DNA from 4 places in the Thermoanaerobacterium calidifontis genome. Region 2 is predicted to be linked to each of the others. Evidence: riboswitches for the same ligand, from Rfam matches in the RefSeq annotation. Region 2 holds a riboswitch; each other region holds the start of a gene.
What was found. A riboswitch is a leader RNA that binds a small molecule or an ion and turns the genes downstream of it on or off. The one in region 2 is predicted to bind S-adenosylmethionine.
Positions count from the first base shown of each region.

Region 1: it holds a riboswitch for S-adenosylmethionine, as region 2 does, so the genes downstream of both, ACZ42G_RS03890 (methylenetetrahydrofolate reductase) here and metK (methionine adenosyltransferase) in region 2, are expected to answer to the same signal.
Region 3: it holds a riboswitch for S-adenosylmethionine, as region 2 does, so the genes downstream of both, metA (homoserine O-acetyltransferase MetA) here and metK (methionine adenosyltransferase) in region 2, are expected to answer to the same signal.
Region 4: it holds a riboswitch for S-adenosylmethionine, as region 2 does, so the genes downstream of both, ACZ42G_RS10885 (methionine ABC transporter ATP-binding protein) here and metK (methionine adenosyltransferase) in region 2, are expected to answer to the same signal.

Region 1 is NZ_AP042436.1:771,598-779,923, reverse strand. It holds gene rlmD (23S rRNA (uracil(1939)-C(5))-methyltransferase RlmD) at 1-1,006, opposite strand, end outside; gene ACZ42G_RS03910 (spore coat associated protein CotJA) at 1,151-1,333, shown strand; gene ACZ42G_RS03905 (spore coat protein CotJB) at 1,336-1,596, shown strand; gene ACZ42G_RS03900 (manganese catalase family protein) at 1,609-2,181, shown strand; gene ACZ42G_RS03895 (homocysteine S-methyltransferase family protein) at 2,200-4,608, opposite strand; gene ACZ42G_RS03890 (methylenetetrahydrofolate reductase) at 4,646-5,524, opposite strand; SAM riboswitch class I at 5,579-5,673, opposite strand; gene ACZ42G_RS03885 (DUF362 domain-containing protein) at 5,823-6,752, shown strand; gene ACZ42G_RS03880 (sugar phosphate isomerase/epimerase family protein) at 6,778-7,590, opposite strand; gene ACZ42G_RS03875 (glucose-6-phosphate isomerase) at 7,669-8,326, opposite strand, start outside.
Region 2 is NZ_AP042436.1:2,178,316-2,186,641, reverse strand. It holds gene ACZ42G_RS11475 (phosphodiester glycosidase family protein) at 1-1,667, opposite strand, end outside; tRNA gene ACZ42G_RS11470 (tRNA-Pro) at 1,989-2,064, shown strand; tRNA gene ACZ42G_RS11465 (tRNA-Val) at 2,070-2,145, shown strand; tRNA gene ACZ42G_RS11460 (tRNA-Tyr) at 2,192-2,277, shown strand; gene ACZ42G_RS11455 (peroxiredoxin) at 2,501-3,001, shown strand; gene ACZ42G_RS11450 (rubrerythrin family protein) at 3,021-3,524, shown strand; SAM riboswitch class I at 3,653-3,754, shown strand; gene metK (methionine adenosyltransferase) at 3,830-5,017, shown strand; gene ACZ42G_RS11440 (HD-GYP domain-containing protein) at 5,127-5,729, opposite strand; gene ACZ42G_RS11435 (hypothetical protein) at 5,965-6,537, shown strand; gene recD2 (SF1B family DNA helicase RecD2) at 6,606-8,326, shown strand, end outside.
Region 3 is NZ_AP042436.1:681,736-690,061, reverse strand. It holds gene cysK (cysteine synthase A) at 1-864, opposite strand, end outside; gene copZ (copper chaperone CopZ) at 1,022-1,246, opposite strand; gene ACZ42G_RS03485 (geranylgeranyl reductase family protein) at 1,340-2,485, opposite strand; SAM riboswitch class I at 2,674-2,781, shown strand; gene metA (homoserine O-acetyltransferase MetA) at 2,845-3,762, shown strand; gene ACZ42G_RS03475 (APC family permease) at 3,907-5,259, shown strand; gene ACZ42G_RS03470 (acyltransferase family protein) at 5,295-7,202, opposite strand; gene ACZ42G_RS03465 (cysteine hydrolase family protein) at 7,416-8,162, opposite strand; gene ACZ42G_RS03460 (PaaI family thioesterase) at 8,203-8,326, opposite strand, start outside.
Region 4 is NZ_AP042436.1:2,076,900-2,085,225, forward strand. It holds gene ACZ42G_RS10865 (PTS sugar transporter subunit IIC) at 1-1,130, opposite strand, end outside; gene ACZ42G_RS10870 (PTS sugar transporter subunit IIB) at 1,142-1,468, opposite strand; gene ACZ42G_RS10875 (hypothetical protein) at 1,475-1,675, opposite strand; gene ACZ42G_RS10880 (BglG family transcription antiterminator) at 1,719-3,803, opposite strand; SAM riboswitch class I at 4,017-4,117, shown strand; gene ACZ42G_RS10885 (methionine ABC transporter ATP-binding protein) at 4,194-5,216, shown strand; gene ACZ42G_RS10890 (methionine ABC transporter permease) at 5,203-5,880, shown strand; gene ACZ42G_RS10895 (MetQ/NlpA family ABC transporter substrate-binding protein) at 5,895-6,740, shown strand; gene spoVB (stage V sporulation protein B) at 6,773-8,326, opposite strand, start outside.

The sequences.
Region 1 (8,326 bases), 1.3 Mb from region 2:
GTTCTATGCCTACTACTTTTTTAGCTAATGGAGCCATTATCATCCCTATAGTCCCAGTGCCGCAATACAAGTCAAATAAAACTTTATTGGATATTTCACCTGCGAATTCCCTTGCTATGCTGTAGAGCTTCTCTGCACCTTTTGAATTAGTCTGAAAAAATGAAAATGCGCTTATCTTAAATTTAAGACCAAGTATTTCTTCCATTATATAGTCTCTGCCGTACAAAACTGTAAGTTTTTCGCACTTAACTGCATCAGAATAGCTATCATTTACAGTGTGCAATATGCCTACAAGTTTACCATTTAATTTTATACTTCTAAGTTCATCTATTAGTTTACTAAAATCGTGTTCTATCTTGGATGTTGTTATAATATTTAAGAGGATTTCGCCTGTATTTGTTGCTTTTCTAATGACTAAGTTTCTCATATAACCTTCGTGTGTCTTTATATTATAATGTGGTAAACCTTGCTGTCTTGTATAATTTAAAACATTTTTTAAACATGCAATAAAATCGCTGTCTACAATCCTGCAGTCATCCGTCGTTATAATATCGTAAAATCTACCTTTTACGTGAAGCCCCAACTGCATCTCACCATTGTCATCTATTCCAAATGTGTATTCCATTTTGTTTCTGTACGAAAAAATATCAGGGCTCCCTACAATCCCTAAAAATTCAAAATCTTTTACATCTGCTTCATCAAGAAGCTTTTTTACATAATCTTCTTTTAACCTTAATTGATCTTCGTAATTTATATTTAAATATGCACAACCGCCACATTTGCCAAAATGATTACATACATTACCATGTTCCAACGGTGATCTCTCAAGTATATCTACAACGTCTGCCTCAATTTCCTTACCTTTTATTCTTTTTATTTTCACCTTTACATTTTGTCCTTTAATGGCACCTCTCACTTTAATAATACGGTCATCTAAATATGATAACCCGTAACCTTCTAAATTCATATCATCTATATTAATTATTATTTCTTCGTTTTTCTTCATATCGCATTACCCCTAACCTATTTATATACAATATATATACCATACAAAGCAAAATACGTCAAAACAACCTGCATCCGCATTTTATCACACAAATATATATTTATGAATATTATATATTGAAAACATTAAATGGGGGTTTTATATATGTATGAGTATAATGGGTTTTATATACAAAGTTATGACGCGGGACAAAAAGGCTTAGCCGAAGCATATATACCCATGCAAAGGTATGTATCATCATATCCTCCTGAACAAGGTTTAAAGCGTGGGACGATTTTTCCAGAATTGGATAAGCCGTACATGGAAGAAAAAGCGAGGGGGTACTGACAATGGACGCAAATCAAGTAGCTCTCATCAAAAAAATAATGGAATTGGATTTTGCTTGTATTGACTTAAATCTCTACCTTGACACACATCCTGATGACCAAAAAGCATTAAGAGACTACAATTACTATAGCCAACAGTCAAGATCTCTAAAGGCACAATATGAGCAGCTTTATGGTCCGTTGATGTCTTTTGGTGAAACACCTTCACAATGCAACAGGTTTAAATGGGTAGATGACCCATGGCCATGGGAAATTCAATATTAAAGAGGTGATACTATGTGGGTGTATGAAAAGAAGTTAGAATATCCTGCCAATGTGTGTAAACCAGATGTTAAGATGGCTAAATTCTTAATTGCACAGTATGGTGGACCAGATGGCGAATTAGCTGCGGCATTGAGATACCAAACTCAAAGATACACAATGCCTACAGGACAAGCAAAGGGAACATTGACAGACATATCCACAGAAGAATTTGGCCACTTGGAAATAATTGCCACATTGGTCTTTAAACTGTTAAAAGGCGTACCAGTAGAAGAGCTAAGGAGAGAAGGCCTCGGAGAACAGTACACAGAGCACGATAGAGCTCTTTTCTATAGCGATACGACAGGTATGCTATGGACCGCTGCATATATCCAGGCCAAAGGCGACGTAATCGCGGATCTTCATGAAGACATGGCAGCAGAAGAAAAGGCGAGAGCAACGTACGAACACCTTATAAATCTAACTGACGATCCTTGTGTAAAAGATACATTAAGATTTTTAAGAGAAAGAGAAATTGTACACTTCCAGAGATTTGGAGAGACTTTGGATCTGGTGCAAGAACACCTAAGAAGCAAAAAGATATTTTAAAAGCCGGTCATTCCGGCTTTAATTTGTTTCACTAAACACCTTATCTGCTATCCTTACAGCTTCTTGTGCGTTTGCGCCGTAGTAATCAGCTCCGATTTTCATAGCATAATCTTTTGTAAGTACGGCACCGCCTACCATTATTTTTATATCATATTTTTCTCTTAATATTTTAATGGTCTTTTCCATATTATTTAGCGTAGTTGTCATCAGGGCGCTAAGCCCTACCAGTTTTGCATTTGTCCTCTTTACTTCATCTACAATTATAGATGGTTTGACATCTCTACCAAGATCTATGACTTCATAGCCATAATTTTCAAGCAGCACTTTTACTATATTTTTCCCTATATCGTGTATATCGCCTTCAACTGTTGCCAGTATTATTTTCCCTTTAGAGCCCATCCCTTTAGGCATTTTTTCCTTTAAAACCTTAAAAGCGCTTTCCACAACTTCAGCAGAATTTAAAAGCTGTGGAAGAAAATATATCCCTTTGTCATACTTATCTCCTACATCTTTAAGCGCAGGTATTATCGTATTATCTACTATGCTTAATGGTTCTAATCCTTCATTAAGTATTTCCATCACTAATCTATCTATATCAGCCTTTTTGCCATCTAATATATTTCTGTAAAGCATCTCGCTTGCATTACTATCTGTTTTTTTCCCTACAGATAATACTTGCGTCTTATTTATCCCATCATCTTTCTTATATGTATTTATGTATCTTTCGCATCTTTTATCCCTTGATGATAAGACCATCGAAGCGTTCAATATATCCATTGTTATCTTATCATTTGGATTGACTATAACAGCATCTAAGCCGTATGATATCGCCATCGCAAGAAATGCAGTATTTATAAGTTGCCGCTCAGGCAATCCATAAGATACGTTGCTAAGTCCTATGACCGTACTTACTCCAAGCTTAGACTTAACAAGATTGATGGCTTTTAATGTTTCCATTGCTGCTGTCTGCTCAGATGACACTGTAAGTGCGATACAGTCAATTATTATATCTTCTTTTGGTATTCCATACTCTAAAGCAGCTTTTACAATCTTTTCAGCGTTTCTAAGCCTTTCATCTGCATTTTTAGGAAGACCGTCATCACTTATTGTAAGTCCTATAACACTTGTGCCGTATTTTTTGACAATAGGCAATATTTCTTGTAAACTTTTCTCTTTTGCACTAACAGAATTTATAATAGGCTTACCTCTTACTATCCTTACTGCTTTTTCAATTGCCTTTACATTGCTACTATCTATCTGCAATGGCACATTGACGATGTTCTGTACCTGCGAAACGATTCTAGGCATCAATTCCTCTTCATTTATGCCAGGCACACCAATATTCACGTCAAGTACGCTTGCCCCAAGCTTTTCCTGCGATACAGCTTCGTCGTAGATCAGATTATAATTGCCTTCTTTGATAGCTGCACTCAATTTCTTCTTTCCTGTAGGATTTATCCTTTCGCCGATTACACACACAGGATAATCGCTGCCTATGAAAACAGTCTTTGTATTTGATGAAACTGCTGTGTATTCTTTCACGGCAGTTTTTTTCTCTGTATCATGTATCTCAGCTTTCAAAAGCTTAATAAATTCTGGAGTCGTCCCACAACAACCACCAACAATAGATGCCCCGCATTCTAAAAGCTTTTTTGTCTCGACGGCAAATTTCTCTTTCGTAATGTCGTAAAGAGTCAATCCATCCTCTAAATGAGGCATTCCTGCATTTGGCTGCGCCAAAATTGGTATCCTTGAAACTTCAGCCATCTTCTTCACTATGTCTGCCATCATGTCAGGTCCCGTAGAGCAATTGACACCTATGGCATCAAGGCCAAGCCCTTGAAGACTTACTACTGCTGTAACAGGGTCTGTCCCCATAAGCGTCCTTCCATCTTCTTGAAACGTCATGGTACAAATTACCTTTAAATTAGTATTCTCCTTTACAGCAAGAATAGCCGCCTTCGCTTCTAATATATCTGACATAGTCTCAATAAGTGCCAAATCAGCACCGGCTTTTTCCCCTTCTACAGCAACCTCTGCAAAGGCACTATAAGCCTCGTCAAATGTCAGCTTGCCAAAAGGTTCCATCAATTCGCCAATAGGCCCTATAGAAAGAGCAACAGCTTTATCACCAGCAGCTTTTCTGGCTATCTGTACTGCGCTTTTGACTATTTCAGGCAATTTATCTGAAAGATTGTAAGATTTTAATTTTATCCTATTGGCGCCAAATGTATTTGTCTCAATAACATCTGCCCCTGCATCAATATACGACTTGTGGATTTCGTACACAATATCCGGATGTAAGAGATTGTAATATTCAGGGCATTCTCCTGATTTAAGTCCTTTTTTCTGAAGCATAGTGCCCATTGCTCCGTCAAAGACGATTATGCTATTCTTTAAATTCTTAAAAATATCCAATTGCAACATCTCCTTATGATGACTACAATACTTCTTCTATATCATTTTATCTCATGTTCTTTACGCCATTTACAATGTCAACAACTATATCTGTCTTGCCAAGTGGCATGATATGAACACCACCCACTTTATCTTTTATCTTGTTTATAAATTCTATTGCAATTTTTGTCCCTTCACCTTTTTCACCGTTTTTCAACCTGTCTATTATTTTCTCAGGTATCTCGATGCCAGGCACCTTTTCGTTCAAGTTAACAGCCATCTTATAGCTTTTAAGGGGTAGCACCCCTACTAAAACCGGAATATCAAATTGCTCTACGGCATCAAGAAATCTGTATAAAATCTCATCATCGTAGACAGGCTGAGTCTGTATGAAAGATGCTCCACATTCTATTTTCGTCCTTAATTTTTCTATTGATTCAGGTCTTAAATCATTTGGATTTGCTGTTGTCCCTATGCAGAAATTTGTAGATGATTCTAATTTATTTCCGTTGTAGTCAAAGCCATCATTTAGCGACTTTGCTATCTTCACAAGACCTACAGAATCTACGTCGTACACGCCTGTTGCCTGTGGCACATCACCTCGTTTTGGATCATCTCCTGTAAGTGCAAGGATATTTCTGACTCCAAGAGCATACGCACCCAAAAGCTCTGCTTGAAGGCCAATAAGATTTCTGTCCCTACACGTTAAGTGAAATATGGTTTCTATATTTAGATGATTTTGCAAAAGATGTGCCAATGCAATAGGGCTCATTCTCATATTTGCCATAGGACAATCAGTTATATTTAAAGCATCTGCTATTCCATATAATTTTTTTGCTTCTTCAATAGAATTCGAAATATCAGCTCCTTTTGGCGTCGATATCTCCACGGTTATGACAAATTGCTTATTTTTAAGTTTCTGGCACAAATTTTCAGAATTTCGCAAAACGACCCCTCCTTAAAATAAAAAAACTCTTCGCCAAAAGAAGAGATATTTTTGCTCCCATCTTTCAGCGATATGCTGCTGGAATTGGCACCGTGATATCCGGTTGCCGAGCTTCATAGGGCCAGTCCCTCCGCTGCTCTTGATAAGAGTTTACTATATTAATTTATTAAATTATATGATACCGTCCTCTGGTACAATTGTCAATGAAATATTTGTTGAAATGTTAAAATTACTTAGGCTTTTTGCTTAGATATTTTAATTTTTGATAAAATGCAAATCATATATATGAGGTGATTTTATGAGGTACAGAAAAATTGTAGAACCAGTAGTAGCAATAGCATCTGGCCCTGATGAGATACAAAACTTAAATACCGCTTTAAACTTATTACCTTTGCAAAATCTAATCGAAACGGGTAATACCGTTGTAATAACGCCAAATTTCGTTAAAAGCAAGCCTCCTCAAAGCGGTACGATAGTAGGACCAGATACATTGAGAGCCCTTATAAGATACGTAAAGTCTAAAAATCCTGGCAGGATTGTGATTGCCGCCGGCTCTGGTGGAGATCCTACGCCTAAAGTTTTATCTGACAATGGATTTGATAAAGTCATTTCAGAAGAAGGCGTAGAATTTGTAGATCTAAATTACGGTCCTTACGTAGAATTGCTGCTGGACGACTGTCTTTTAAAATCAACAAAAGTAAATGAACTTTATGAAAAAATGGATGTACTAATTTCATTCACTCAAATGAAAATACACGAAGAAGCTACAGTATCGCTTGGAATAAAAAACATAGCTTTAAGCTGGCCTCCCGCAGAAATACACGGATTTCCCAAAAAAAATTTAGGCATACACGATGACCTTCACAATTTCATAAGGGCTATGGCTGAAAAAATATCTATAGATCTTACGATATTAAGCGGTCAAGAAGCGATGATAGGCACAGGGCCATCAGAAGGAAAGCCTATCAATGCAAACATGATAATAGCAGGAACAGATCCTGTAGCAACAGATACAGTAGGTGCCAGAATGTTTGGACTTATGCCTCAAGGCGTCAACTACTTGTTTCAATGTGCTAAAAGAGGTATAGGCACAGGTGAGCTTAAAAATGTCACTATCAAAGGCATACCATTGCAACAAGCTGAACTGAATTTCTCTACGCAGGCGTATGGCTATGGCATCGCCTTAGATTCAAGCGGAATAAAGCAGATGGTGCCAGGAAAAGTCTAAAGATAAGGGTTTACTTCCCTTATCTTTATTTTTCAAAGATGCTTTTTAGGTATTCAATGCCTTCTTTTAAATCATCAATATCCTTATAGTTGTTTCTGTAGACTTCCATTATGATAGATCCATTGTAATCCAATTTTTTTAACTCTCTATTAAGCTTTGCAAAGTCAAAACTTCCTCTGCCTGGAAGGTACAAACTGCCGCAATCATCGTAATCGCATAAATGGACATTGACGAGTTTATCTCCCATTGATTTTAAGTATCCAAATGGATCTTTCTTGCTTTTCATCGCCTGCTTTATATCCAATGTAAAATAAACATTTCTGCTTTTCACAGACTGTCTTATGAATGTAGCAAATTCTGGATATGCAAACCAACACCAATAGACATTTTCCCAAGAAAATTTAACCCCATATTCTCCTGATGTATCAGCTATATAATCTACATATTTCGCAATCTTGTCAAAATCAATATTAGGCGTCGTATCTTTTTTAACAGCAGGTCCGTGAAAAACGTAAATCTTTGCCTTAAGTATCTCTGCCGCTTTCAAGACTTTAATAAGCATCTTTGAGGCATCGTTCCTTTGCCTTTCAGTTGCTGAAAAAAGCTGCGGTTCAAACTGAGTGCCTATAGCATGTATTGAATTAACTTCAATGCCGTATCTATCTAAATCATCCCTCATAGCTTTGCAATAATCTTCATCATATTCGCTGTAAGATTCCAAAAAAACTTCCACACTCTTTATGCCCATTTTAGCTATTATAGGAATCGTTTCCTCTGTAAGATAGTCAGGATAAAAACAAGCCGTCGATATGCCAACTTCCATTTCATCACCATCCAAAAACAATTCTCATATATAATATTATACATGAAATCATTCTGACAAAAAAAGATATGCCAATCGGCATATCTTTCATAACTATCTCTTTAGCCTCTTTTCCAATTCCTCTTTCTCTTTTTCATAACCTGGTTTGCCTAAAAGTGCAAACATGTTTTTCTTGTACGCTTCAACGCCTGGTTGATCAAACGGATTAACGCCATTTAAATAACCGCTTATGCCACAAGCCATCTCAAAGAAGTATACAAGGTATCCAAAATTGTAAGCCGATATCTCAGGCACATTCACAATCAGGTTAGGCACTCCGCCGTCATTGTGAGCAAGCACCGTACCTTCAAAAGCTTTCTTGTTTACGAAATCAACTGTCTTGCCTGTCAAGAAATTAAGCCCGTCAATGTTATCTTTATCTTCATTTATAGTTATTTCTTTAAGTGGTCTTTCAACATTTATGACAGTCTCAAACATTATCCTGCTGCCATCTTGAATGAATTGTCCCATTGAGTGCAAATCTGTAGAAAAATCAACTGAAGCAGGATATATTCCTTTGTGATCTTTTCCTTCACTTTCACCAAAAAGCTGTTTCCACCACTCTGAAAAATAGTGAAGCCTTGGCTCATAGTTGACTAAAATTTCAACTGATTTTCCTTTCCTGTAAAGAGCATTTCTTACAATAGCATACTGCATACTTAAATTTTCTTTGATGTCCGGCTTTTTGAAGACTATAGATGCATCGTATGCA
Region 2 (8,326 bases):
CCTTGCCCCACTTTTACCATTAAATTTCCTACTTTTCCATTTATATTTGCCGATAAAGCACCAGATAGATCGCTATTGGCTGCTTTGAAGACTCCATTTGAAATGGTGCCTACATTGTTGTAGACAGTCCAGCTTATGTCTCTGTCTTCTATAGGTGCTCTATAGCCGTTTATGTCTTTGCCTATCACAGATATTGATGTAGTCCCGCCTTTATCGACATTGACCGAATAAGGCGTAAATCTTATGTCTGCTATAGCATCTAAAGCCTTTATTTTCAATGTACCAGTCACATTGCCTACTCTTGCTATTATTACGCCATCACCCGCACTTTGAGGCATGAATTCATTTCCATCAAATTTTCCTGCTATGCCGCTTATTGAAAATGATACGGAGTTTTGATCGATTTTTACTGGTTGATAATTCGCATCATATCCTTTTACAATGATTGCTCTGTGGGTGCCTACAAAGACATTTGGGCTATCTGCTTCAACTTTTATAGCGTATAGATTTCCTGTTGGTGCTGTGTTAAATACTCCAACGCCGTTGGCTACATTTCTTTCGAAACCAGGAACTTCATTTTGGAGCTTTGCTTGACTATCTCCTAAAGGTCTTATGGCCATTTGAGTTGAGCCGCCGCCGTCTAAGTTCATAGCATCATAAGCGCCTAAACTTAACATAAGCTGCGCTAATTCACTTTCTGTCATTCCTCTCGTGTTGGCGTTGTCAACTGTTGCTATTATTACATGCTTCTTATCTTCAGTATAGCCTATAGCTGTCCTTGCGTATATGCCGTCTACATTGTCGGTAAATTGCGACGGTATTGAACCGTTTTGTACCAAAATGGTTCCTCCGCTTACAGCCATCTTAAAGTTGTCAAATGGAGGATCTGTAGAGATATTTTTGATGACTTTATCTCCTTGCTTTAGATTTAAAAGAATCTTTGCGACATCACCTGTTGCATCTATAGAATAGCCTCCATCGGGAATTGCTACAGGACCTTCACCCTGTCTTACCTCCAAGACGCTGTTGTTTTTGTCAACTAATATTTCAACAAGGTCTTTATAGCTATCGCTTAGACCCGGTGTCTCATCATTCCAGTCCTTTGTAAATATGACGCAAGATGTACCACTGCCTATGGAACCTACGTTGTTTAAAGCACTTACTGGAACTTGACTGCCGTCAGGTAGTGTTATGCTAAGAGAAGTGCTTTTCCAATATCCTATTGATGGAACATTGTTTTTATCTATGGCAAATGTGGCGTAATTCCCTTGATAGTATGGGACAGTTAAAAGATTTCCGTCTTTAACTGATGCTCCTACGATAAACCCTTGCTTCGTGTCAAAAAAATCACCATTTACTGCGGCTATAGCACCGTTTCCATTTGCCATGTCTTCTACATCCATTCTGTCTTTAAAACCAGATGGATTAAAAATGGTGGATATTGATGTGTTACTGTCGCTTAAGTCCACATCCAAAACATTGATATTGATGAAACCATCTGTCGTAAAATATGTAATGTTTTTTTCTGTAACACCTTTACTTAATATTTGCTGGCTTTCATTTGAAGTTATTACGGTGTAAGCATCTGCAGCAATACCATTCATAAAAACCGATGAAAAAATGATTATTGAAGATATACACATGCTTATAACTTTTCGGTACTTCACGAAAATCCCTCCTATGTATTTAGCAATTGTTCTTTAAAACTTATCTTCGGCAATTTAGCGCGGTTGATAAATTTTCCATACCTATACAACCATATTGTACCTTTTGTATATTACAGCCGTGTTACAATTTCATAAAATAAAAATAAAAACTAATATTATTATTGCCTAAATTGTGTATAATGATTATAAAAGATAAATGGAGCATAAGCGAAAGATATCGAAAAAATGCCAAATTAACTGATGGAAACCGGCTAAAATGAGGAATAATAAATCTTGTGAAATTGATAGATTTCAACTATAATCAAATATGTCGCGAGACGCCGGGGTGTAGCGCAGTTGGTAGCGCACGTGCTTTGGGAGCATGGGGTCGGGGGTTCGAGTCCCTCCACCCCGACCATGATTGGTCGTATAGCTCAGCTGGGAGAGCACCTGCCTTACAAGCAGGGGGTCATAGGTTCGAGCCCTATTGCGACCACCATTTCTATTTGTGAATATTTTTTCTCACATTAAAATAAAATAATCATGGAGGGATACCCAAGTGGCTAAAGGGGGCAGACTGTAAATCTGTTGGCTGGTGCCTTCGATGGTTCGAATCCATCTCCCTCCACCATGAATACAAGGCTAAAGGGCCTTTTTTTATTTTGCCTTTCAAGATTTCCTTATCATAATGATTTTTAAAAACATCGATAAAAAATTTTCCAAATCCTATTGACATAAAAAATAATTGATGTATAATAATACTTGTGAAGGGAAAATAGTTATTAATAGAAATAAAATATTAATAGCTTATCCGATGTGATGATTGACTAAGAATAGATGAGAGGTGGGTACATATGTCGTTGGTAGGTAAGAAAGCTCCTGAATTTAAGTTAGACAGCACAAAAGGTCAAATATCCTTAAGCGATTATAAAGGTAAGTGGGTAGTGCTTTTCTTTTATCCACTGGACTTTTCGTCAGTATGTTCAACTGAGATACCAGAGTTTAATAGGATGAAACCTGAGTTTGACAAGCTCAATGCTGAGCTATTAGGTATCAACACAGATAGCGTTTATTCACACAAGGCATGGATAGATAGCCTCGGTGGTGTTGATTTTCCGCTTTTATCTGATTACAACAAAGAAGTCACGAAGCAGTATGGAATACTTATTGAAGATGCTGGCATAGCATTAAGAGCTGCATTCATCATTAACCCTGAGGGAATTGTTGATTACGAAGTTGTACATGAGCCAGTAATCGGCAGAAATGTCGATGAAATATTGAGAGTGCTTAATGCACTTCAAACAGGTCATGCTTGTCCTGTAGGTTGGAAACCAGGGGACAAAGTATTAGATTAAAAAAGGAGGAGATTTTGAAATGAGAGAAATGACGACAAAAAATCTAAGCGATGCATACGCAGGTGAAAGCCAGGCTCACATGAGGTATCAAATTTTTGCTGATGTGGCTGAAAAGGAGGGTAAGCCAAACATAGCAAAGCTTTTTAGAGCCATATCTTATGCCGAATTAGTCCATGCTACAAATCACTATAAGACATTGGGAGAAGTAAAAGACACAGTATCAAACCTTGACAAAGCTATAGCAGGTGAGACATTTGAAGTAGAAGAAATGTATCCAGCATATAAAGCCGTAGCAGATTTGCAGGAGGAGAAATCTGCAGATAAAAGCTTCAACTATGCTCTTGAAGCTGAAAAGTTACATGCTAAGATGTATACAGATGCAAAAGCAGCGGCACTTAAAAATGAAGACATAGCTATTTCTAAAGTGTACATTTGTCCTGTTTGCGGATATACGGCAATTGATACGGCTCCAGAAAAATGTCCAGTTTGTGGAGCTCCAAGAGATAAGTTTGTTGTTTTCTAAAAGGCATAAAACCCCTTCATTATCATATATTAACTTTAAAGTGCTTGACAGTCGTCAAGCACTTTTTCACTTTCTAATTGACTTATTAGTTGTACTGTGATATTATATTTTAAGTTAAATAAGTGAAACTCTTATCAAGAGAGGTGGAGGGAAGAGCCCTGTGAAGCCCGGCAACCTGTCTTACGACAAGGTGCTAATTCTCGCAGAAGTTTACTTCTGAAAGATGAGGGTGGATGTGCCTCTTCTTTTGGAGAGGTTTTATTTTGTTTTAGGTCTTTTATGTGATTTAAAAAAGGAGGATACAGATGAAAAAGTATTTTACTTCAGAATCAGTTACTGAAGGACATCCAGATAAAATTTGCGATCAGATATCTGATGCTATTGTAGATGAGATCTTAAAAAATGATCCTTATGCGAGGATAGCCTGCGAGACTGCCGTTACAACAGGTATGGTATTGGTGATGGGGGAAATATCTACAAAATGCTACGTCGACATACCAAAAATCGCAAGAAAGGTCATAGAGGAGATAGGGTATACTCGAGCAAAGTACGGTTTTGATGCTGATACATGTTCTGTGCTTACTTCAATAGATGAACAGTCTCCAGATATAGCATTGGGAGTTGATAAGGCACTGGAAGTAAAAAAAGGCATTTCCTACGATGAGCTTGAAGAACAAGGCGCTGGAGACCAAGGGATGATGTTTGGATACGCATGCACAGAGACGCCTGAGCTTATGCCTCTTCCAATATCATTAGCACACAGGCTTGCCCGCAGATTAGCGGAAGTAAGGAAAAATGGCACTTTAGATTATCTAAGGCCTGATGGCAAGACACAAGTGACGATTGAGTACGTTGACGATGTGCCAAAGAGAGTTGACTCAATCGTTGTGTCGACACAGCATTCACCAGATGTGGATCATGATAAGATTGAAAATGACGTAAAAGAGTATGTAATAAAACCCATTGTTCCACCAGAGCTTATTGATGATGACACGAAGATATATGTAAATCCGACAGGGCGATTTGTAGTCGGTGGACCACAAGGAGACAGCGGCCTTACAGGAAGGAAGATAATAGTCGACACTTATGGTGGATATGCAAGACATGGCGGTGGTGCTTTTTCTGGCAAAGATCCATCGAAAGTAGACAGATCTGCTGCGTACGCTGCAAGGTATGTAGCGAAAAACATCGTAGCTGCTGGGCTTGCTGAAAGGTGTGAAGTTCAATTGGCGTACGCTATAGGCGTAGCTACACCATTAGAAGTCAATGTAGATACTTTTGGCACTGGGAAAATATCTGATGAAGAGATATCAGAAATAGTTAAAAAAGTATTTGATTTGAGACCTGCTGCTATTATAAGAGATCTTGATTTAAGAAGGCCTATTTATAGACAAGTTGCAGCATATGGACATTTTGGACGCACAGATCTTGACCTTACATGGGAGAGAACTGACAGAGTTGAGATACTGAAAAAACTTGCTTTCAATAAATAATAATTTTAAAGCCCGGAGTTTCCTCCGGGCTTTGCGGCTTGTATATTTATATTTATAGCCGCGATTTTTATAAAAATTGTACGCTCCGCTACTTTTATTATAGCATAAATTAGATGGCGATTCCATTGCTTTCTCTATTTTCTTTTTCGAGAATTTGTGTCTTTGTTTTAACCAAATTTTCTAATGCTGAAACAAGCATTTGGTTGTACTTTGCATCGCACTCTTTCAAATCTTGTATTGCTTCAATAGCATTTTTAGCTTTTCTATACTGTCTATCGTTTGTCATTGCGTCGAAAGAATCACACACTGCTACAATCTGTGCGCCAAATGGAATGATTTTTAGTCCATAAGGATAGCCAGTTCCATCTAATCTTTCGTGATGATATAGCACAGTAGATGTCAAATATGCAAGTGGTGTTAAGGCTTCCAGTATATCGGCGCCGTATTTGGGATGCAATTTCATGACGTCGTATTCCAATTCTGTAAGTTTATCTGGTTTTGCAAGAATACTAATCGGAATCATCACTTTGCCTATATCGTGCAGCAATGCACCCTTGTATATCGTTATTTTTTCCTTTATATTAAGCCGCATCATGTTTGCTACATTGTATGATAACTTTGCGACTCTTATGCTGTGCTTGTACGTCTCGTAATGGTAGTTTTTTAGTGACATCAAAAGATGCGACATCAGTTTTTCTTCATCATAATTCATCTCATTTTTCCCCTTTTTTCGACAATTAATATTATATTATAATTTTTTGTACCAGTCAATAATTTCATGCATTGTAATAAAATTCAAAAAAAAAAAAAAAAAAAAAAAAAAAAAAAAAAAAAAAAAAAAAAAAAAAAAAATTCGGAAAATTTTTAAACGCATATCCATATATTGACTTTGAAGTTGTTATTTTATATAATAAGTACAAACATTAGTTCGTAAAGGAGTAATGGAGATGAAGGATTTTGATATACCTGATGTCTACATTGCCATATTGCCTTGTTATCTTGATGATTACGGAGATGGGACGGAATTAATAGACTTAAATGGCAATGTATTGCATATAAAATCCAGTGTCAAAAGTTGTCTAAAGAGGACTTTGAAAAAGTATGCTGTAGATTTAAGTGCCATAAAAGAAAAGTACGCCAAAAGCCTTGGCATTAAAAATACTTTTCCAATTCCTATAGCTTCTAACTTTACGCTTGTGCAATTAAAAGTTAGAATTCCAAAGGTGGCAAAGGATGTATCTTACGGATATGTATGCTATGAGAAGATAAAAGAGATAGAGGAGCATTCTACGTATTGCATTGTAAATCTTGGTGACGCTAAGATAAAAGTATATCAAAAGAAGATTACGATCGAGAAGCACTTGAGAGATGCTGCCATGATAAAGACTTTTTTTGCTAATTTAAGTCCATTAAACTTTGAAAGTAACAGATCTATGTATAACCTACCAGCAACGAAAGCAGACATAGCTCTTTTGTATGAAGAAATCGTGAAGATAAAGTACAAAATTGAAAAAATATGATGCGCGCTTCAAATATCTATGAAAATAATATACAATTGTAGATAGAAAATAAAAAAGTAGGGATAGCTATGGTTGAAATAATAGGTACTGTTGAGGAAATAATTTTTAAAAACGAACAAAATGGGTACGCTGTGTTAGAACTTAATTCGAAAAGAGATACTATTACAGTAGTAGGATATATGCCTTTTGTTGGGATAGGTGAGACGCTTAAAGTTGAAGGCGAGTGGATGGTACATCCTGACTATGGGGAACAGGTGAAGGTCTCAAAGTACGAGACGATAGCGCCGTCGACATTGTATGGGATGGAGAGATTCTTGTCATCTGGACTCATAAGGGGCATAGGTCCTGTTATGGCAAAAAAGATAGTATCAAAATTCGGCGTCGATTCTCTAAACATCATAGAATCTCATCCGGAAAAGTTGTTGGATATACCTGGAATAGGCGAAGAAAGAGTAAAGATGATATCAGAATCTTATGAGCAGCAGAAGACATTGAGGTACGTGATGGTTTTTTTACAAGGTTATGGCATCTCCACTACGAATGCAATTAAGATATACAGGCAATACGGCGATGATTCTATAGAACTCATAAAGCAAAATCCGTACAGACTATCGGATGAAATTTTTGGGATTGGCTTTAGGACGGCTGATAAGATAGCTCGAGCAATGGGCGTTGACTTGCATTCTGGATACAGGATTTCATCTGGCACAAAGTATGTTTTGATACAATATGCATCAAATGGTCATACGTATGTGCCGCTGGAACTTTTGCTTAAAGAAACAGCAAGGCTTCTTGAAGTATCAGAAGAAGAAGTTTACGATTCATTGGTTCTTTTGGCACAAAGCGAAAAAGTGAAGTTTGAGACATTTGAAGATGGTTCTCACGGTGTATATTATATACCGTATTTTGTAGCTGAAAACAACACTGCAGATAAGATTTTAAACATGACGCTGACAGATGTAAAGCCTGAGGATATTGATATTGAAAATGAAATATGGAAGATAGAATCAGATATGGGGATTCACCTTGCAGACAATCAGCGGATTGCAGTTTTAGAATCTGTCAAGAACTCAATTCTTGTCATAACAGGTGGACCTGGAACGGGAAAGACTACAATAATAAATTTCATAATAAAGCTTTTTAAAAAATTTAAAAAATCGGTAGCGTTAGCTGCGCCTACAGGGAGAGCTGCAAAGAGGATGACCGAAGCTACAGGGTTTGAAGCGAAGACGATACATCGCCTATTGGAATACTCATACACAGAAGAAGAAGGACGAGGCTTTGGCAAAGACGACAAGAATCCATTGACAGAAGATGTCATAATAGTGGACGAGGCTTCGATGATAGACATATTGCTTATGAATGCTCTACTTAAAGCTATTCCGTTAAGCTCAAGATTGATACTCGTGGGAGACGTCGATCAGCTTCCATCTGTTGGAGCTGGCAATGTGCTTAGAGATATCATAGATAGCGGCTTGGTAAAAGTGATAAGGCTTAATAAGATATACAGGCAAGGGAAGGAAAGTTTGATAGTAGTAAATGCCCACAAGATAAACAATGGCGAGTATCCTGTGCTAAACGATAAAGAAAATGACTTTTTCTTTATAAATGCTTCATCGCAAGACGAAATTTTAAATACTATATTGGATTTATGTAAAAGGCGGTTGCCTGAAGCGTATGGATTCAACCCATTTACGGATATTCAAGTTTTAAGCCCTATGAGAAAAGGCTTGATAGGCGTTATAAACATGAACAATGAACTGCAAAGGTGCTTAAATCCTTCAAAAAA
Region 3 (8,326 bases), 1.2 Mb from region 2:
GCCTTTGTTTTCTGGCCTCTTTGCAATCTGAGTCGCTGCAAATGCGGCTGCACCTGATGATATGCCAACTAATAAGCCTTCAGATTTTGCCAATGCCCTTGAAGTTTCAAATGCTTCATTGTTCTTGACTTGGTATATTTCATCAATGATCTCTCTATTCAAAACATCAGGCACAAATCCAGCTCCTATTCCTTGTATCTTATGTGGTCCAGGTTTTCCACCAGATAAAACTGGAGAATCAGCAGGCTCAACTGCTACAATCTTTACATCAGGTTTTCTTGATTTTAAAACTTCACCAACGCCTGTTATTGTCCCACCTGTGCCAATGCCTGCAACAAATATGTCTACATTGCCATCAGTGTCTCTCCATATTTCTTCTGCTGTCGTCTTTCTGTGTATCTCTGGATTGACGGGATTTTTAAACTGTTGCGGTATAAATGCATTGCCATACTGTTTAGCCAACTCTTCAGCTTTTCTTACAGCTCCAGACATGCCTTCTGGACCAGGTGTCAACACTATTTCAGCGCCAAGCGCTTTAAGCAAATTTCTTCTTTCAATGCTCATGGTTTCAGGCATAGTCAATATTAATCTGTATTTTTTAGCCGCTGCAACAAAAGCCAATGCTATTCCTGTATTGCCGCTTGTTGGCTCAATTATAACAGTGTCTTTATTTATAAGCCCTTTTTCTTCTGCATCCTTTATCATAGCATATCCGATTCTGTCCTTCACACTGCTTAACGGATTAAAATACTCTAATTTTGCTATAAGCCTTGCTTCAAGGTTATTTTCTTTATTGTAGTTTGACAATTCTAATAGCGGCGTATTGCCTATTAAATCCGTTAGATTTTTTGCAATCTTTGACATTGTATCCTCTCCTTTTAAAATATACTATTCCGATTGGATTTTATGTAATTATTATATATCAAATGAAGCTTTTTGTAAACAGCATTTTTCAATTTTATTATACATTAAACATAAAAAAATAACCGCATTAGCGGTTAATTAATCATATAATAAAATATTAAGCTTCATATCCTGCATCATTTATCGCTTTTTTCATGTCATCTATAGTAACTTTTTTAGGATCGTATGTTACGGTGACATTGGCCTTATCTAAATCTACTGTCGCTTTTGACACTCCATCAAGGCCTTTTAATGCTTTTTCTACAGTCATTTTACAATGATTGCACGACATACCTCTTACATCGATCGTCACAGTTTCACCTTTTGGACCAAATAAACTCATGTTTAAACTCTCCTTTCTATACTCATAAGGGGTATTACCTATACATAGTTTAATTTACCTGAACATGAAAGTCAATTATTTTCTGATAGCATCTCATTCTACTTTGATTTTCGTCTTAGAGTTCATTATGCGCAGTGAATACATTGGAACTTTTACTTTAAAATTCTTATATGTATTATCACCCATCATAATATCTACAAAGTATGATAGCACATTAGGAAAATGCCTTACAGATTTCTCTATGAAGTCCATATTATTGTATGTGAATTGCGCTAATCTGTACGCCCAACCGACATCTGGCACAATTTCTCTGTTTATCCTATATGTATATTCGTCCAATCCACATTCTCCATCGAAATGCTTTTTTATAACGTCAAAAGAGATGTCTGCGGTAAGCAAAGCATTGTATATCCCTTCACCTGTAAATGGATCGGCAAGCCTTGTAGCATCTCCAATTAGTATTATTTTATCATCATTAAATACTCCATCGCTTCCATCAGGAAACGACAATTGATGACCGTAAATTTTACAGTCTTTTATATTTTCGTCCACATTTCCCTCTATCATTTTAGACAGTATTTCCTTTATATTTGAAATCTTATTTAAAAAAGTCCCGACACCAATAGACAATCTATCACCTTTAGGAAATACCCATCCATATCCATATTTTATCGCATTAAAATCCACCACAACTTTTCCTTTTAATCCATCTATTAAGCTACTATCGACATATACTTCGCCTTCAAGTGCTATACCTTTTTTACCGTTTATTAATCTTGTTTTATAAGCCACATTGCTGTTTATCCCATCTGCACCTACTAAAATCTTCGTTTCATACTCGCCTTTGTCTGTCATCACAACAAGACTTTTGCCATTATCATAAAAATCATAAAATGTTTCCCCATCATGTATTTCACACCCGTAATAAGCTGCCATATCGATCAAATATTTGTCAAATTTAACCCTGTCTACCTGATATATTATAGGTTCATCGGTTTGTAAAACAGTCTGTTTGCCGTTTGGAAATTTAAAGACAATTTCATTGGTAATATCTTCTACATATTGGCTTATATCAATATCTAATAACTTATAACACCTTTTCGTTATTCCACCACCGCAAGCTTTGTACCTTGGAAAAACATGCTTTTCTATCAACAATGCCTTATATCCTTCTTTAGACAGCTTTCTTCCTAATGTGGATCCTGCAGGTCCTCCACCTATTATTATTGCATCATACATTTTTTTCACCTCTAAATTCAATTATAATTGCAAAACATACTAAATAAAAGCCACAAATTGGATTATTTTAAGCTATTCATAAACAAACAGTTGTCAATATAAGAATTAGCGAAAAGTGTCCTTCATATTATTGACATCAAACTTCAATAAATATATAATTATTTTAACAATTTAATATCGTAAATCAAAACTCATCAAGAGTGGTGGAGGGACTGGCCCTGTGAAACCCGGCAACCGTCATATTTTATGAAAATGGTGCTAATTCCTGCAAAGCTTATAGCTTTGGGAGATGAGTAGATGTGATTATCTACGCCTCATCTCTGAGGCGTTTTATTTTTTACATTGAAGGAGGTTTGCAAATGCCCATCAATATACCAAATGGCCTACCTGCCATCGATATTTTAGCTAAAGAAAATATATTCGTAATGGCTGAAGAAAGGGCAATTCATCAAGATATACGCCCTCTTAAGATCGCCATCTTAAACTTGATGCCTACAAAAAGTGTGACAGAAACACAGCTATTAAGGCTACTTAGCAACAATCCACTGCAAATCGATCTAAAATTTCTCTATGCAGCATCACACAAATCTAAAAACACTGCGCCAGAGTATTTAGAAGCTTTTTACAAAACATTTGATGACGTAAAACATGAAAAATTTGACGGTCTCATAATAACCGGAGCACCAGTGGAAACTTTGGACTTTTCAGATGTTGATTATTGGCATGAGCTTGAAGAAATAATGGAATGGAGCAAACACAATGTATTTTCAACATTTCACATTTGCTGGGGTGCTCAAGCTGGTCTTTATTACCATTATAGGATTCCTAAATACCCACTGAAAGAAAAAATGTTTGGCGTATTTTTGCATAAGGTTTCCAAAAAAAATGTCGACTTATTAAGGGGATTTGACGACGAATTTTATGCGCCCCATTCAAGATACACGGAAGTCAGAAAAGAAGATATAGAGCTTGTAGATGACCTTGAAATACTTTCTGAATCAGATGAGGCAGGCGTATACATAGTTGCATCAAAATCTGGCAGGCAGATATTTGTGACAGGTCACTCTGAATACGATCCTTTGACTCTAAAATCTGAATACGAAAGAGATTTAAAAAAAGGCATTCCTATAAAAATACCAAAACACTATTTCCCGGGAGATGACCCTAACAATGAGCCAATTGTAAAATGGAGAAGCCATGCAAATCTATTGTTTTCTAACTGGTTAAATTACTATGTATACCAAAAAACACCATACGATGTGAATTCAATTGAATAAATATGATTTATGCAGGTTATAAAACTTGATTTTATATCCTGCATTTTTTATATCATTTTTGCAAAATTATTCATTGACTTTTTCACTTTCCTGTGCTAATTTAATTATGCTATTTCAAAAATTTATAGAAAGGAATTGTACTATATGGACAAAACACAAAAGCTCAAAAAAGACATTGGCCTATTTATCGCCACAGCACTTGTGACAGGTAACATGATGGGTTCCGGCATATTCATGCTTCCTGCTACACTTGCATCTAAATCAGGTCCTGGCGCAACAATACTGGCATGGCTTGTTACAGGCATCGGATCAATATTGTTGGCATTATCATTTGCAAATTTAGGTTCAAGGATTCCAAAAGCCGGTGGCCCGTATGAATACTCAAAATTAGCTTTTGGAGACTTTATAGGTTTTATCAATGCGTGGTTATACTGGAATGGTTCATGGATCGGAAACGCTGCCGTTGTCATTGCAGTTGCCAGTTACTCAAGCGCTTTATTCCCGATTTTATCGCAAAATCATTTAGCCGCTTTTCTGTACACCAGTGGAATCTTATGGATTTTTACGATAATCAATATAATAGGTGTAAAAAAGGCTGGCTCAACTCAAACAACAATAACTGTGTTTGAAGTATGTCTTTTTTTATTCTTCATAATCGTATCAGCAGTACATTTCAAGTCAAGCAATGTAATGCCATTGTTCCCTGCAGGAAAAGGCATGAATACTTTGTCTGCAGCAGCAACTTCAACGCTGTGGGCGTTTGTAGGACTTGAAACTGCGTCAATAACCGCTGAAGAAATTAAAAACCCTGAAAGAAACGTAAAGTTAAGCACCATATTCGGAATATTAATAGCTGTAGTGATGTACCTTGCCATAAACCTTTCGGCAATGGGTGCAATGCCACAAAGCCAGCTTGCAAAAAGTGCTTCTCCAATAGCCGACATCCTCAAACAGTTTTTAGGAAAAAACATTGCGAATGTCATAATAGTAGGCTCTGTCGTAAGTGTGCTTGGCACAACTGTCGGATGGCTTTTATCTACAGCTCGTGTGGCTTATGCGGCTGGTAAAGACAGTCTATTTCCAGAGATTTTTTCAAAAGTACATCCTAAATACAAGACTCCTCACGTATCATTGATCATAGGATCGGTGCTTGTAAATCTGCTATTGCTGATGAACTATACAAAATCTCTGGTTTCTGCGTTTAATTTTATAATACTGCTGGCAACTTTGTCTTTCCTACCTGTGTACGCTTTTACAGCCGCATCTGAAATGATGCTTCTTATAAAAAGAGACAAAAACGTCAGCGTATTAGGCTTTATAAAGAATTCCATTATTCCACTTTTAGGCTTTGCATACGCCATGTGGACAATATACGGGTCTGGAGCCGAGACTGTCATGTACGGATTTATAATGCTTATGTGCGGCATACCCTTCTATATATACATGAAGTACAAAAATAACTCAAAGCTAAACGAGATTCGAAAAGTCTTAGAATAATTACAGGCTGCAAAATGCAGCCTTTTTACATCGTTTTAATTTTCTTCTTTTACCGCATTTGCTATAAGTGAAGCAAAATACTTCGCACCACTGGGCTCTAAGTGAACCGCATCGGGTGAAAAGAATGAATCATGTCCATAGCTGGCTTTATACCAATCAATTAAAGTAGTGTGGGGATATTCTGAAGACACTTTTGACAACGTCTCATTGACGATGCTTTCCCAAGGGCGTGGGACGCGGACATTTACCAATATTACGCGTTTTACAGGTTCTGCGCTCTTTAAAAGCGATAAAAGCTGGTCTTCAGTGAAAGGCCCATTTGTCCCCAACTCAACTATCAATGTGTCTATTTTTCCTTTCGCTTTGAGGTTTTTCACGACATCTTTTGCTTGATACATTTGTCTTCCTACTTTGCCATCAATCGTGATTCCCGGCAACATCTCTTCCAAGTAAGGCTTTGTATCTATCAATATTGAGTCACCTATTATGGCTATACCCTTTCCATCCTGCACATTGCTGGTTGTGGAATCACCGCTATTTGATACTGCTGAGTTTGAATTTCCGCCTTTATACGGATAGTACTTAATATCTCTCCTATTATCTGGCAAATTATCATTGTAGTCCTGCACATCACTGCCAATATTGCTACTACTTCCTACATAAGATGGTGAATCTGATGCAATATTTGATGAACCTGAATTTAATGCAACTGATGCGCTGGCAGGTATGATTCCACTCATACCTGCAATAAAAGTGCCCATTAAGCATACGGATAATGAAACTAAAGCAGATGTTTTAAGTGTAGGTAGTATTTTCCCTTTTTCAAACCTCAATGATTTTAAGTCGTTTATGATTTTTTTAAGTGCGCCGTGTCTTATTGGATCCTCCACGTATTTCCATGAAAAGGCAGAAATAACAATGATCATAAATACCTGCAGCAGCGCCCGAATAGGATCAAAGCCTTTCGTGTCCACAGTTGGTGTCGTCAAAATAAGCACCGGAAAGTACCAAAGATATACTCCGTACGATCTTGCCCCCAACCATCTTAATGGAGCGCATCCTAATATTTTCCCCAACAAGCTTTTAGGATGTGCTGACACAGCTACCACCACAGCAGTTATTACAGATAGCAAATACATGCCACCTCTATATACAAACGGATCGTATTGATTGACGTACATAAGCATAGCAAAAATCGAAACTATTGCCAAAAAGCCAATCATATCATAAATCAATACTTTTCTTTTAGCTTCATTGTTGGAAAATTTGTTGCTGGGCAGAATCAACGCTAAAGCTGAACCTAAAAGAAGCCCAAAAGCGCGCGTATCAGTGCCATAATATACACGGCTGGGATCCATTCCTGGAATGTACATCATACCCATTGCTAAAGCAGAAAGCGCAGAAAGCAGCAAAGTGATAACAAAGATATACTTTTTCTTCTTTATATACTTAAATGCCACAATCAATGCTAACGGCCAAATAAGGTAAAACTGTCCTTCAACAGCCAGTGACCATAGATTGCCAAACGTCGATTGTGGTCCAAACTTAGCAAAGTAAGATATTTTATGAAATATAAGCCACCAATTGTTGACATAAAGCAAACTTGTTATAGCATCGCCTTTAATAGATGAAAGCCTTGAAGCATCGAAAAGCGTAACATAAGAGACGACTACAATTACCATAATAAAAAGAGCTGGAAACAACCTCAACATTCTGCGCTTCCAAAAATTTTTTAAATCAACTTTATTGTTTTTCTCCCATTCTGATGCAATTATATTTGTTATCAAGTACCCTGACAACACAAAAAATATGCTGACGCCAAAAAAACCACCCTGCAAAAAAGTCAGATTAAGATGATATCCAATGACAGCAAGCACAGCTAAAGCACGTAGTCCGTCAAGTCCTGCCATGTATCTTGCGTTTTCGTTTAAAGGTTTTGGCACTGAAATCCCCTCCTAAGATCCCTCACAATAAAAAGCAATTTGCAACAAAATTCTTCATCATTCATCTAAAACAGCCATTTTTCTATAAATCCATTATATATTATCAATATTACAAAAGCATTACAACTGATAAATAAAATATAAATATCTTATAAATATTTATTAATAAAAAGAGCCCTTTATACGTTAAAGAGCTCTTTAAAACTTTTTATTTTATTCTTCCAGCAGTTCTTTTACGATATTTATGCCATTAAGCTTCATGTGGTATAGAAACATAGTATGCGTTAAGTCACCATCGTGTGGAACTATTTTAAGCCTTTCCGCTGTCTTCACGCTTATATCGTAAGTCTCAACACAATTTTCAGGCACAATCACATTGGCGCTTAAATTATTGGCGTTTGCAATCATCTTTATAGAAATCGCTGTCTGATATACACACAAATCAGTGCAATTGCCTACGATAATAAATGTAGATTTGCCTCCTTTTATCATATCAAATATCTTTCTCAAGAACTTATTTCCATCACCATCTTCTCCGCCGAAAAACACATTTAACGAATTTTTCTCGTACACATTTGGCTTGTCTTTGACTACCTCTAAAAGCTCCTCTACGATACGGCTTTCATCTGTTCCTTTGATACAGTGCTCTGGATAAGCAGCAAATTCTGTTGCACCTTTCGCATGGGCATCATTTACAAACATCACATTCTTTATGCCCATCCTGTACGAAGCTTTAATGAGGCTCTTTATATGTTCTATAATCCCTCCTATTCGAGGACTTGACAAAGCCCCACTTTTGCAAAAACCGTTTATCATGTCAACGACGATAATCGACACATTGTCAGCATTTCCAGCATCTTTTATGACGGTGCTTAACTTCATGTCATCTAAATTGCTATAAAAATCAAACAGATAATTTAAAAAAGGTCTTGTATTGTACAAAAAGCTATCAAAATTCATTTTCACAGCCTCCTTTCATCTTATTTTTATTGTATACCATTTAATCTATGCAGTAAAATGTCTCGCGGGAAGATCCCACAAGCTTGCCATCCTGATTGTATGCATCACATACTGCAACAGCAGTCGTCTTGCCCATGTGGATGATCTTCCCTATTGCCTTGATT
Region 4 (8,326 bases), 100 kb from region 2:
GTTACTAAGTGGAAATGGAATGCGATGTAGTTTATCGTAACAACCGCTGCAGGTGCAATTATAAATGGTATCATCAATATAGGATTTAAAACTATTGGAGCACCGAAAATAAGCGGTTCATTTATATTGAATATAGCAGGGATAAGCTCTGCTGTACCTATCGTCTTAAGCTGTTTTGATGCTGAGAACAAGAACATTATGACAAGAGGCCATGTTGTACCTGAACCACCAAGGTGTGTGAACATATGGAAGAATGGTTCTGTGACAATACCTGTCATAGGTTGATGTGCATTTAATGCTTTTACATTTGCAGCAAGCTGACTCATCCAGAAAGGATATGCTATAGATGATACGACATTCATGCCGTGGATTCCAAGTGACCACAAAAGCATCATAAGGATTATCTCAGCTAAAGCTGCCCAGTAGCTATTTGATGCTGCAACAAGCGGCTTAAATAGCTCTATTACTAACTGTGGCAATGTGACTTTGAAGTTAGCCCATACGATCCACTCTACTATCCAAGCCGATACTACCATGACAAACATCGGTACAAGTGCCATAAAGCTTCTTACAACATAAGGTGGCACGGCTTCAGGCATCCTTATTACAAGGCCTTGCTTATTGAAGAATCTAACCACAACTGCTGTCAACACGCCTATTATTATAGCTACAAACAAACCTTGTCCACCAAGGTAATTTAAAACATCACCGAAGCTTACCTTTGTAACGTCTGATGCTGGGAATGTTGTTACTAAAAATGCTAACATGGAAATAATACCTGTCATTGCTTCATCAAGATCCCAGCGAGTAGCCAAACTATATGCTGTACCAAATGCAACCATCAAAGCCATAATGCCAAACGATAAGTTAAAAGGAATCATCAACTGGCCAGCAATAGGCTTAATAGCATTTGCCCACGCCACAATAGGACCCCAATTTGCGCCTTCTGCAAGTGGTGGATTGGCTATTATCAAAAACAATGAACCTGTCAATATAACTGGCAATGCGAAACTTGAAAAAGCATCTCTTATAGATTGAAGTATGACATTTTGAGCAATCCTTGCCAGTACAGGCATCAAAGATGACTCCATCCATTTCATAAACCAATTGTTAGTAAGTCTTTCGTTCATCTTATTACCTCCTATGCATCTTTCCCATTTTTCTTAGCAAGCTCGATGATCTGATTCAATATCTTTTTTGCATCCATAAGTGCAAAAGCCTGCATATCAACGATGTCAACAGGAATGCCAAACTTTTCAGCTATCGTCTCAACTTCCTTCTTTAAATGCCTTACCTGCGGCTCTAAAAGAGCAACATCGTATTCTTCAGCTTTTTTCTTGAATTCACCTGTGCCTCCTGCATCTACTGTAACATCTAAACCTTGCTTTTTTGCTTCATCAGTCACTTTTTTTGCCAATGCACTTGATGTAGCACCCCAACTGCACAATATAACACCATGTATTGCCATAGTAAATTACCTCCTTTTTTTGTTTTTCTTTTTTATTTCATTTTTTAAATTTTTGTCATACAATTTAAGCATCCTTATCATGTACGCTTGTATAAGGGCAATTCCCGCAATGAAAAATGCACCAAACAAAAGAATCTCTAAGCCATGTGCAAATGTATCATTTATCATAGAATACACAGCAGTTGCAATCCACACCAAGGACAGCATCGTATAGAAAATTTTTCGTTGCTTTACCGAAATACTAAACATTTTAATCACCTACAAGATTTCTCTTTATTTCATCGTAATACTTATCCATCAAGGCCTTCTTCACAAATTCCTTCGCCTCATCAATTTTGTTAATCTCATTGAGATTTTTTACCAAGTCTTTGCTTTCAATAAATGAAACACTTAAATCGCCAAGTATCTCTATCCACATCTTGTCGTCATCCGGTGCAACCATTAGAAAAGCTGTCTTTATGATTTCATACTCGTTAATCAAATTTTTCATCTTGACATGGCTTTTCACTTTTCCAAAGACGAGGATTGGCTCCACCAAATCAGATGCTGTACAGTGGTAGATTACAAACCCTTTCCCTGGAAGTATTATCTTCCCAAGGCTTTCTCTTCCCAAAAGCTTATCCTCTATCTGCTTTATTTTCTCATTATTAATTCCATCATTACCAGCAAAATCTTCTAATAGAGAATCTATGATGTCTTTCGAGTTTTTGCCATAGACATCTTTAAGTTTAAGGGAATCGCATAGCTCAATTATCCTTTTGCCATACCACGCAATGTGTTCCAATTCTTTGTACCTGTCGCCTATGACTTTTTTCTCCGAGAAGTCCATTATAAAATCTGTGTTTAAAGCGTCTTTCAGTTTTTTTACGTCTTCATCTAAAAGCAGCGGATTGACTATTATTGTCTCTTTGTCCTTTATGTCCAGCGGAATTGTAGACACTATCAAGTCAATATCATCTCTATCTTTAAAGTCTTTAACTCTCAAGCTGGAAACCGTATCTACAATATTCAATTGTGGAAACATCTGAAGCTTAGATAGAAGCATCCTTGATGTCCCTATGCCGCTGGCACACACGACTAAAATATTGTGCCTTTTCATCATATCGCTTTTTCTTGCTATAGATGCGCCAAAATGCATCGCAATATAGCCAATTTCATCATCAGGCACATCAACATTAAGCTTGTCTTTAATCACATTTGCAATAGATATACATTTTTCAAATAAGCCGCTGTACCGTTCTTTTATGTCATTTATAAGCGGATTTCTAATCGCAAGACCCATGCGAAGTCTAAAGATAGTAGGCCTTAAGTGCGTCTTTAAACCGCTTAAAAGCATCGTATCGCCTTTAAGATCAGTGCCAAATTCATCTTCTGCAATGCTGACCATCTCATGCAGTATTTCATTTAACAGCTCGTCATTTACGTCTTCGGTATTTGCCCTGTACCTTGCTCCTTGTAGATGAATCGTTATATATCCGATTTCATCTTCTGGAATAGAAATATCGAATTCTTCCTCCAGAAACCTGGCAAGCATTTCTGCAAACTTATACTCATCTGACTTCCTAAGCTCATAGAGACTTTCATTACCTATTTTTATCTTTTCGCCTTCTTTTATTCTTTTTAGCGCCAATGCCAGATGCACCGTAAGCCCCATGTAGGAGCTTTCTGCTAATTCGTAATCAAGGGATTTCTCCAATTTTTGTATAGCCTTCTCTATCTTTAAAACCGTATCGTAGTCTATAAGCCTGAGTAATCTATCATTTATGTCTTCACTAAGCTTGTTTATATTATTGTACCCTTTATTTAAAAACTCAATTAGGTCTTTTGTCTCCACATTGTCATACAGAAAATTTATTATGGCCCTTCTTATATTGCTTTCATCGCCTTTTACGTATATGCCAACGCCAGGCTTAGTTACAATTGTAACATTTTGCTTGTTTAGCCACTTATCGATCTCTTTAATGTCATAGCTTATTGTTGCCGTAGTCACATTGTATTCTTTAGCGAAGTACTCAAGTTTTACAGGTTCTTTCATCTGCAAAAGCTCAGATAGTATCAACTTTCGCCTTTTATCAGCGTCAATGCTTGGCCTATAACCTATTACATCGAATTTGAATTTTTCGATATCATTATCAGTTCCTTCTAAGACTAGTACTCCATCGTCATTTTTAAGCTTCAAATTGTATTCTTTTATATATTCATTTATTGCATTTATTTCTCTGTAAACAGTCCTTTTGCTTAACTTGTACAAAACGACGATATCGTCCAAACTGGAAACTTCTTTTGAAATAACCTTTTTGAAGATTTCTAATTGGCGCCTACTTAACTCTTTCATAGATATTTGTCCTTTCGTCTATGACAAATTATTAATAAGTTAACTTATCTTTCATCTTAATTATAATCAATTTATTGATTAAATCAACACAAACTTGTGAATACACTGTCAGATTTATTATGACAAAAATTTAATATTGTCGCATGAAAATTTTGCTTGACTTTTCAACATCCATCCTATATAATCATTTTAACAACTAAAAACGAAATTATTCTCTTATCTAGAGAGGTGGAGGGACTGGCCCGATGAAACCCGGCAACCGGCACGTATGTGCAATGGTGCCAATTCCTGCAGCGATTGCTGAGAGATGAGAGAGGACGAAACCTCTTTCATTGGAGGTTTTTTTTATTGCTTTTTTAAACTACATTTGTGAAAAGAAGGTGAAATGATTTGATCGAAATAAAAAACTTAAGCAAAGTTTACAACACAAACGGAAAAGAGGTAATAGCTTTAAAAGACATCAACTTAACTATACGTGATGGTGAAATTTACGGCATAATGGGTCTAAGCGGTGCCGGGAAATCATCATTGATAAGGTGCATAAACATGTTGGAAAAACCTACATCTGGCAGCATACTGATAAACGGCGTAGAAATGACAAAGCTAAAGCCAAAAGAACTGAGAAATATGAGAAAGAAGATTGGCATGATATTTCAGCATTTCAATCTCCTGATGAACTCTACAGTGTATGAGAACATAGCATTTCCTCTTAAGATCTCGAAAGTCAGCGACTCTGTCATAAAAAAGCGCGTTGATGAGTTGCTGGATGTAGTAGATTTAAAAGACAAAAAATATGCATATCCTTCGCAGTTGTCTGGAGGTCAAAAACAGCGTGTAGGCATTGCAAGGGCTTTAGCAAATAACCCAGACATAATTCTATCTGATGAAGCCACATCTGCTTTAGACCCCACCACGACAGAATCCATTTTAAATCTTTTAAAGAACATAAACAAGCAATACGGAATCACAATCGTGGTGATAACTCACGAAATGTCTGTCATAAGAAATCTGTGCGACAAAGTGGCAGTCTTAGAAGACGGTAGAATAATCGAGGAAGGAAATGTAATAGACATCTTTTCAAACCCTTCAACAGAAACGTCTAAGAGATTTTTAAAAGATATGATAGCTGAACTTCCGCCAGATATATTGCTTGATGACGAAAATCCAAACGAGGAAATCTTAAGATTATCGTTTTTTGGCAGCAGCAGCAATCAGCCTGTCATATCCCACATGATAAAAAATTTTGATGTTGAAGTTAATATCATTTCTGGAAATATCGAAAGGGTGCAAAACTTACAAATAGGAAATCTCCTAATAAAAATAAGTGGTGAAGAAAACTCCATAAAAGATGCGATAAAATTCTTAGAAAATAATGGTCTTAGAATAGAGGTGCTTAAAAATGGTATCGTCTAATACATTGCAGTATTTGTTAAACTTGTGGCAGCTTATGGAAGAGCCTCTTTGGGAATCTTTATACATGGTATTTTTCTCAACGCTTTTCTCAGTAATCATAGGAATGCCTCTTGGCATAATACTCGTCATAACTGATAAAGGTCATATAAAGGAAAATCTAAAGTTAAATCAGATATTAGGTACTGTGATCAATGTCATGAGATCTGTGCCATTCATAATTCTCATAATCGCGATCTTCCCATTGGCAAGGCTTATAGTTGGCACAACTATAGGACCTACTGCATCCATAGTGCCACTGTCCATTGCAGCGGCACCATTTGTGGCAAGAGTTATAGAGTCATCCCTAAAAGAAGTAGACTGGGGCGTCATTGAAGCATCTATATCAGTTGGCGCTTCAATACCACAGATAATATTTAAAGTCATGATTCCAGAATCATTGCCATCGCTTGTACTGGGAATAACCCTTACAGTGATAAACATCTTAGGGTATTCTGCTATGGCAGGTGCTATCGGAGGAGGTGGTTTAGGAGATCTCGCTATAAGATATGGGTATCAAAGGTTTCAGACAGATGTGCTTATTGCCACAATCATAGTCTTAATAATTTTTGTAGAAATCGTGCAAAGAATAGGAAACTATCTCGCAAAAAAAGTTGATAAAAGATGAAAGGATGGTATGTAATGAAAAAATCATTGTTACTTCTCACGCTTATATTAACATTTGCATTTATCTTATCAGGATGCACAAAGTCCAACAATGTATCCACTGCGTCCAATGCAAACTCAAATGCAGATAGCTCTAATAAAACGACGAAAATAGTCGTTGGCGCAACGCCAAACCCACACGCAGAAATACTTAACGTAGTAAAGCCTATCCTGGCAAAAGAAGGCGTAGATCTCGAAATAAAAGAATTTACAGATTATGTGACGCCAAATACTGCACTTGTCGACAAGCAAATCGATGCAAATTTCTTCCAGCACGTTCCGTACCTTGAGGACTTTGAAAAGAAAAATAATGTAAAATTAGTCCCATTAGTCAAAGTGCACGTGGAACCGATGGGCGCATATTCAAAAAAGATAAAATCAAAGGATGAGTTGAAAGATGGCGCAACAGTAGCTGTACCAAATGATGCCACAAATGAAGGAAGAGCACTGCTGCTACTGCAAAAAGAGGGACTAATCAAGCTAAAAGATCCAAATGGCCTTACACAGACTCCGAGAGACATCGTAGATAATCCAAAGCACCTAAAAATTGTAGAGCTTGAAGCACCTCAGCTTCCAAGGACACTTCAAGATGTGGATTTAGCCATTATAAACACTAATTTTGCATTAGAGGCAAACTTAAATCCTCTAAAGGACGCAATTTTTATGGAAGACAAAAATTCTCCTTATGCTAATGTATTAGTCGTAAGGGAAGACAATCAAAACGATCCAGCGATACAAAAGTTGGCAAAAGCCTTAAATTCTGATGAGGTCAAGAAATTTATCGAAGACAAGTACAAAGGCGCTATAGTTCCAGCTTTTTAACATGAGAAAAAACCCGTTTTAAGCGGGTTTTATTATTTATTTCTGGAAAATATCAGTCTGTTTAAGTCCTCCAAGTATGGAAGCTTCACAAGTTGACATGATATAATGTACACTAAAAATCCCGATAATACTGTAATAGACATTGTAATCCATTCGTTCGCAATTGCTGCAGTCAGATTAAAATAAACGATCGTGTCATAAATGCCCATTATAAGTGCAGCTATAAGCGGTTTTAAGAACCAATTGTTAAAATCAATTTCTAAATTAGTAAGCTTAACTAATGCTTTAAAATTCAAAAAGAAGACAAAGGCATCAGCGAATATGAAGCCGTAAATGTACCCGAAAAGCCTTAAGCTAGGTATAGGTACTAATAAATACATGGCAATCACAGAGATTGCAGTCCATATAGCAGAATTTCTCAAAACTAAATTTTGCATTCCAAGCCCATTTAATATGCTTGTGACTATTGATTCAAGATACGCAAAAATGCTTCCTGCAGCTATAAGCTTAACCAGTACGCCGACGCCTGGACTTTTAGGGTAAAGCAGTGAAGCTATTTCATCAGGTAACATTACAAACAATACGGCTGCCGGTATGCCTATCATAGTAGTATACCCTATCGCTTGATTTATCCTCTGTCTTACTGTATCCCATCTTTTTAAAGATGCCGCTTCTGAAACGGCAGGAAGCACTGTAACTGATAAGCTCATTGTTATAACCGCAGGCATGTATGCAAGAGGATAAGCCATCCCAGACAGCTTACCAAACTCAGATATAGCTTCTTTGTGTGAAAGTCCCGATTTAACAAGCTTTGAAGGTATAATTAGAGATTCAAACAAGTCCAAGATGTTTACAATCATTCTTGAGATGGTAATTGGAAAAGATGTCTTTATTACTGTCTTTGCAATATCTGCCTTCTTCCATATTGTACCTTCATTTGGCATTTCCTCATTTATGTATTTTAATTCGCGCCTGTAGTAAAATATGTACATGATAAAACTTGTTACTTCTCCTATGGCTATTCCAAACACGGCTATTGCTGCAGCATACTCCAGCTTCATTCCTGTAAATACGCTGAATAAATACAATGTCAAAAAAACTCTCACTATCTGCTCAACAATCTCAGACACCGATGCAGGAACCATGTTAATTAAACCTTGGAAAAAGCCTTTGAATATAGAAGATGATGAAACCACAATAAGTACAGGTGAAAAAATCAATATTGATAGATACGCTCGTGGCTCGTGAAGCAAGTTGTTTGATATGTACTTGGCATTAAAAAATATTATAGAAGAAATTGCTATACCCATTACAATTACGATAAAAAAAGAAACTTCCATTATGCTGAAAATATTTTTTTTGTTATTTTTGGCTCTTTCTTCAGACACAAACCGGGACGTAACTGCCGTAATGCCTGATGTTATAAATGTTATCGATACAAAATAAATCGGCAGGGCTATTTGATATATGCCGGTTCCTTCAGAGCCCAGCAGATTAGAAAGAATGATTCTGAATACAAACCCAATAGCCCTATCAACTATATTGGCTATAGTTAAAATAAAAGCACCGCGAACAAAAGATCTATT